2 linked regions of the Natronosporangium hydrolyticum genome follow. The protein of the gene in region 1 binds, or shares a complex with, the protein of each later gene. Links are inferred from orthologs where the notes say so. Each region holds a gene or a part of one and is shown in the gene's direction. Other genes may lie near its edges. The genes, in order: ctaE and ctaD.

The links.
Region 2: the proteins of ctaE (region 1) and ctaD are in contact, whole or in part, in a solved structure (PDB 7CUB), measured with the Escherichia coli proteins. The link is inferred for Natronosporangium hydrolyticum from one-to-one orthologs.

What each region holds. Positions count from the first base shown.
Region 1 is NZ_CP070499.1:1,752,153-1,755,220, reverse strand. Bases 283-3,035 are described here. They hold ctaE (aa3-type cytochrome oxidase subunit III), read left to right. Parts: upstream 283-1,234; coding sequence 1,235-1,837; downstream 1,838-3,035. Other genes in these bases: qcrA (cytochrome bc1 complex Rieske iron-sulfur subunit), read left to right, coding at 2,719-3,035; qcrC (cytochrome bc1 complex diheme cytochrome c subunit), read left to right, coding at 1,853-2,722; JQS43_RS07900 (cytochrome c oxidase assembly protein), read right to left, coding at 283-1,148. In the rest of the region: JQS43_RS07905 (response regulator transcription factor), read right to left, coding at 1-16; more of JQS43_RS07900, read right to left, coding at 198-282; more of qcrA, read left to right, coding at 3,036-3,068. UniProt on the Escherichia coli protein: Cytochrome bo(3) ubiquinol terminal oxidase is the component of the aerobic respiratory chain of E.coli that predominates when cells are grown at high aeration.
Region 2 is NZ_CP070499.1:895,200-898,421, forward strand. What follows is about bases 82-2,988. They hold ctaD (aa3-type cytochrome oxidase subunit I), read left to right. Parts: upstream 82-594; coding sequence 595-2,382; downstream 2,383-2,988. Other genes in these bases: JQS43_RS04145 (aldo/keto reductase), read left to right, coding at 82-92; JQS43_RS04150 (NUDIX hydrolase), read left to right, coding at 85-522; JQS43_RS04160 (isochorismatase family protein), read right to left, coding at 2,387-2,941; JQS43_RS04165 (nicotinate phosphoribosyltransferase), read right to left, coding at 2,938-2,988. Outside these bases: more of JQS43_RS04145, read left to right, coding at 1-81; more of JQS43_RS04165, read right to left, coding at 2,989-3,222. UniProt on the Escherichia coli protein: Cytochrome bo(3) ubiquinol oxidase is the terminal enzyme in the aerobic respiratory chain of E.coli that predominates when cells are grown at high aeration.

The sequences.
Region 1 (3,068 bases):
CGACCGACAACCGCATCCGCTCACGGATCTCCGGCCGGTCGCTGTAGAGCAGCACCGTCTGGGTAGCAGTCACAGCTCACTCCTCGCGTTACCGGTGTCACCTGGTTCGCGACTGCGGGGCTCGCTTCGCTCACTCCTCGCGCCACTGGCGTTACCTGGTTCGCGACTGCGGGGCTCGCTTCGCTCACTCCTCGCGCTCACGGCGCCATCCTAGCGCCTGTCTCCGGAGCCGGCGGCGGGGCGCCTCGAGCTGCGGCCGCCGCCTCCTGCCGGTCGAGTTCCCGGTCGATCCGCTGCGCCTCCCGCTCCGAGGCCCGGATCCACTGCACCACCATCAACGCCAGCACCGAGACGGTGATGATCTCGCCACCCGCCCACAGAATGCCACCGGCGAGATGCTGGTCAGCGGCCGGATCGGCCCAGTACAACCCGAGCGTCGGGTACCAGTCGCCGCCGAGAAGCCGCTCGCTCTGCATGATGGTCAGCCCCAGCACAGTGTGGAACGGCACCATCAGCAGCAGCAACAGGACCCGCCCCGGGTACGGCCACCGGCCGGGCAGCGGATCCAACCCGATCAGCGGCCAGAAGAACAGGCACCCGGCGATCAAGAAGTGAAGGTGCACGAGTTCATGCACCAGGACACTCTCCAGGCTCAGCCGGTAGAGATCGGTGAAGTAGAGCACGAACGGGCTCGCGACGAAGATCGCGAACGCCACCATCGGAAACGACAACACCTTGATCGGGCGCGAGTGGACCACCGTCAGCAACACCCGTCGAGCGCGGCGGGGCAGCGTCCGCAGCGCGAGGGTCACCGGCGCACCCAACGCCAGGAAGATCGGGGCCACCATCGACAGCACCATGTGCTGCACCATGTGCGCGGAGACCAGCGACGTGTCGTACGCCGCCAGCCCGCTGATGGTGGCTGCCGCGATGCCGCCCAGGCCCGGACCGAGGAAGGCCACCGTCCGTTGCATCGGCCACGGGTCACCTCGATGCCGCAGCCGCCACACCCCGTACAGGTACGCCGCCGCGGCCACCAGCAGCACCACCGTGAACCAGTTCAGCAGCTTGGCCTCGGTGAGCAGGGCGGCGGGCGTCAGCGGCGGAGGCGTCCCGTCGGCAGGGTGCGCGAGCAGATCGATCTCCACATCCGCAGGTTAGGTCATACGCTGCGGGAGGGCGTAAGAGCCCACCCCGGCGTCGACCGACACACCGTAGTAGCGATAATGAGCCAGTGACTGCGGCCCCAGCGCTTTCCCAGAGCCAGGTCCACTCGCTCAACCGACCGAACATCACCAGCGTCGGCGTGATCGTGTGGCTAGCCAGCGAACTGATGTTCTTCGCCGGCCTGTTCGCGATGTTCTTCTCCATCCGAGCAGCCGCGCCGGAGTTGTGGGCGGCGAACCATCCCAACCTGAATGTCTGGTTCGCGCTTCCGTTCACCACAGTTCTGCTGCTGTCCTCGATCACCTGCCAGATCGGGGTGTTCCGGGCTGAACGAGGCGACGTGCACGGACTCCGACGGTGGTTCGCGCTCACGTTCGTGATGGGCACCATCTTCGTGGTGGGCCAGCTGATCGAGTACGTCGAGCTGTCGAACAACTACGGCATCCGGATCGACAGCGACGGCTTCGGTTCGATGTTCTACCTGACCACCGGTTTCCACCTGCTACACGTGGTCGGTGGCCTGCTCGCATTCCTGATCTACCTGGCGCGTACGTCGTTGGGGCGGTTCACCCCGGCCCAGGCGACGTCAGCGATCGTGATCTCGTACTACTGGCACTTCGTGGACGCGGTCTGGATCGTCCTGTTCGCGATGATCTTCTTCCTTCCCTGATCGGAAAGGCTGGCGATGACCTCTGAGACCCCCGGCCGCAGAGCGCGACTCGCGCGGATGTGGCGCACGGTGCTCACGAGCCGGGCAACCCGCTCGCGCCCGGGTCGCGGGCAACGGCGGCTCGGCGCCTCGGTGAAGTTGGTAGGCGCGCTGCTGCTCGCCGGCTTCGCCTACACCGCGTTCGCGCCCGGAGTGGCGGCCCAGGAACAACCCCTGTCCCCGACCGCCGCCGAGGGCAAAGAGCTGTATGACAACAACTGCATCAGCTGCCACGGCCGCAACGCCCAGGGCGTCGACGAGCGCGGCCCCAGCCTGATCGGAGTGGGTTCGGCCGCGGTCGAGTTCCAGGTCGAGACCGGCCGGATGCCGATGTCCCGGCAGGAGGCCCAGGCACAGCCGAAGCCGCCGTACTGGAGCGGCGAGGAGCTGGAGCAGAACATCGCCGCGCTCTCGGCCTACATCCAGGAACTCGGCGGTGGCCCGGAGGTCCCGCAGAACCTCGGCGCGGTGCTCGACGACGGCGACTCGGCCGTCGGCGGCGAGCTTTACCGGATCAACTGCTCGTCGTGCCACGCCTACTCTGGCGGCGGTGGTCCGCTCAGCAGCGGCGCGTTCGCGCCCAGCATAATGGAGGCCACCGACCGGCAGATCTACGCGGCGATGCTCTCCGGCCCCCAGAACATGCCAGTCTTCGGTGACAACCAACTCACCCCCGAAGAGAAGGCCGATATCATTGCCTTCATCCGGGTACTCCAGGACGACGGCGACCCGGGCGGGGTGTTCAACCTGGGTCGGTTCGGGCCCTCCACCGAAGGCGTGGCCGTCTTCCTGGTCGGCATCGTGGCGCTCGTGTTCGCCACCCTTTGGATTGCAGGCAAGTCATGACCGTCCCGACCCAGCAGCCCACCAGACCGGAGAATGAGCCCGGCACCGAGGTGACCTCCGCCGCCCCGGCCGAGTCCCGCGAGGTCGACATTCACGACCCGCGGCTGACCAGGTTCGACCTGGTCCGGGAAGGCGCCCGCCGCGACGGCGTCGAAATCATGCTGTACGAGCCACGGTTCGAGCCCGGCTCCCGGGCCGAACGCCGGGTGGTTCGGGTCATCGCCATGCTCTTCTTGCTCGCGGGGGCGGCGGCGACCGCCTTCATGGTCGCGTACATTGCCTGGCCCTGGCAGTACGAAGCCGGCGCGGACGCGCTCAGCAAGTTCTACACCCCGGTGCTCGGGGT
Region 2 (3,222 bases), 860 kb from region 1 along the record:
ACTTCACGTTGGCGCCGGAGGAGCTCGCGGCGATGGGCCGGCTGGACCGGGGCGGACGGCTCGGCCCGGACCCGGATACCCACGGTGCCTAGCGACCCTGCCGGGCCGGCCGCCGGCCAGCGCGAGGCGGTGGTGGCGGTGGTGGCGCGGGCGGGTCAGGTGTTGGTGATCCGGCGCGGTCCGCAAGCGGTCTTCTCGGGTTACTGGGCGCCGTTGAGCGGCAAGGTCGAGCCGGGCGAGGGGCAGGCGGCCGCGGTCGTCCGCGAGGTGCGTGAGGAGGTCGGGCTGGCGGTCCGGCCGCTGGGTCGGGTGTGGGAGTCGCAGACCCACGACGGGGGGTTCCGGCTGTTCTGGTGGCTGGCCGAGGTGCTGCCCGGCGCGGGCGACCTGCACCCCGACCCGGGTGAGGTCAGCGCGGTCCGCTGGCTGCGCCCTACGGAGTTCGCGACGTTGTCGCCCACCTTCGCCGGCGACCGCGAGTTCTTCACTGAGATCCTGCCCGGGTTGTCGCTGCCGCGCTGATCATCGCTGCGCACCCGCCGATCGCCCGACCCGGGGCGGGCCCGGCGTGGCCGGGCCGCTATTCTGCCCCTCGTGACCACCGTTGCCCCGAAGCCGATCGAGACTCGGCCCTACCCGGTTCACCAGCCGGTCAAGGGCTCCGCGCTGGCGCGCATGCTCCGGACCACCGATGCCAAGCAGATTGGCATCATGTATATGACCACCGCGTTCGCCTTCTTCTTGATCGGCGGCGCGATGGCGCTGGTGATGCGGGCCGAGCTCGCCCAGCCGGGGATGCGGTTCCTCTCCCCGGAGCAGTACAACCAGCTCTTCACCATGCACGGCACGATCATGCTGTTGCTGTTCGCGACGCCGATCGTGTTCGCGTTCGCCAACTACATCGTGCCGATCCAGATCGGCGCGCCGGATGTGGCGTTCCCGCGGTTGAACGCGCTGGCCTACTGGTTGTTCGCGTTCGGTGGCACGGTGGTGTTGCTGGGCTTCTTGACTCCGGGCGGGGCCGCCGACTTCGGCTGGTTCGCTTATGCGCCGCTGAACAGCGCGATCCACACGCCCGGTGTGGGTGCCGACCTGTGGATCACCGGGCTGGCGATCTCCGGCCTCGGCACCATCCTGGCCGCCGTCAATATGATCACCACGATCGTGACGCTGCGGGCGCCCGGCATGACGATGTTCCGGATGTCCATCTTCACCTGGAACATCCTGGTCACCTCGGTGCTGGTGCTGATGGCGTTCCCGATCCTGACCGCGGCGCTGCTGGCGCTGCTGTCGGACCGGATTCTCGGCTCGCACGTCTTCGATCCGGCGACCAACGGGCCGATCCTGTGGCAGCACCTGTTCTGGTTCTTCGGCCATCCCGAGGTCTACATCGTGGCGTTGCCGTTCTTCGGCATCGTCTCGGAGATCATCCCGGTCTTCAGCCGGAAGCCGATCTTCGGCTACAAGATGCTGGTGCTGGCGACGATCGCGATCGGTGCGCTCTCGATGAGCGTGTGGGCCCACCACATGTTCGCCACCGGCCAGGTGCTGCTGCCCTTCTTCGCCTTCTTGTCGTTCCTGATCGCAGTACCGACCGGGATCAAGTTCTTCAACTGGATCGGCACGATGTGGCGAGGACAGTTGACGTTCGAGTCACCGATGCTCTTCTCGATCGGGTTCCTGGTCACCTTCCTGCTGGGTGGCCTCTCCGGGGTGTTGCTGGCGAGCCCGCCGGTCAACTGGCACGTCTCGGACACCTACTTCGTGGTGGCCCACTTCCACTACGTGCTCTTCGGCACCATCGTCTTCGCGGTCTATGCCGGCATCTACTTCTGGTTCCCGAAGATGACTGGGCGGATGCTCGACGAGCGGCTCGGCCGGATTCATTTCTGGCTGACCATGGTCGGGTTCCACACCACCTTCCTGGTGCAGCACTGGCTGGGTAACGAGGGCATGCCCCGGCGGTACGCCGACTACTTGGCCAGCGACGGGTTCAACACCCTGAACATGATCTCGTCGATCGGCGCGTTCGTGCTGGGCGTCTCGACGCTGCCCTTCCTCTACAACGTGTGGAAGTCGTACAAATCCGGCCGGGTGGTGCAGGTCGACGACCCGTGGGGGCACGGCGCCTCGTTGGAGTGGGCGACCAGCTGCCCGCCGCCGCTGCGCAACTTCGACCGGATGCCGCGGATCCGCTCGGAACGGCCGGCGTTCGACGCGAAGTTCCCGCACCTCGTTCCGTATTACACCACCGCCGCGGCGGAGCCGCCGGGGCCGATGGGCGGCGACTCGGCGCGGCCAGGCGAACGGGCCGAAGGCGAGCCGGAGGCTGGCCAGGAGTCCGCCGGTGGCGAGGCGAGCGGCGGCGAGCAGCGCCCCTGAGCGCTTAGACCAGCGTGACCCCGGCCTCCTGCATCCGCTGGAGCGCCTTGTCGATGGTCTCGGGCAGCACGCCCGCGGTCAGGTTGAGCAGCACCGTGGTGGCGAAGCCTTCGGCGACGCTGTCCAGCGCGGTGGCGAGCACACAGTGGTCGGTGGCGATACCGACGATCTCGACCTCGGTGACGTCGTGCATCCGCAGCCAGGCGGCGAGGCCGATGCTGCCGGTGGCGCCTTCGAAGCCAGAGTAGGCGGGTTCGTACTCGCCCTTGGTGAAGGTCGCCTCGATCCGGTCGGTGTCGAGTTCCGGGTGGAACTCTGCCCCGGCGGTGCCGACCAGGCAGTGCGGTGGCCAACTATCCACAAAGTCAGGTTCTTCGGCGAAATGATCACCCGGTTCGATGTGGTGGTCCTTGGTCGCCACGACGTGATCCCATCGGTCCGGCCGATCGTGCAGTGCGGCGGAGATGCCGGCGGCTACCGCGCCGCCGCCCCGGACCGCCAACGACCCGCCTTCGCAGAAGTCGTTCTGGACGTCGGTGATGATCAGTGCACGGCTCATCGGTCTCCTCCCATCATGGTCACCGGGATCGCTGGCTCCCCGGCCGAGAGCTTCAACCCTTCCCACGGTACGGCGACGAGCTCGGCGCGGAGGTGTTCGCGGGACTCGGCGAGCGTGGGTAGGTCCCGGGCCGGTTCGCCAGCGATGAGATACGGGCGCTGCAGCAGCCGGTCGTGCGGTGCCGGCTCCGGCGCTCCGCGGGATGCCACCACCTCCTCGGTGGCGGTCCCGGTGGGTTTGTGTCGGCGGACCGCGGTCTTCCGGCCGCCGATGGTGGCTTT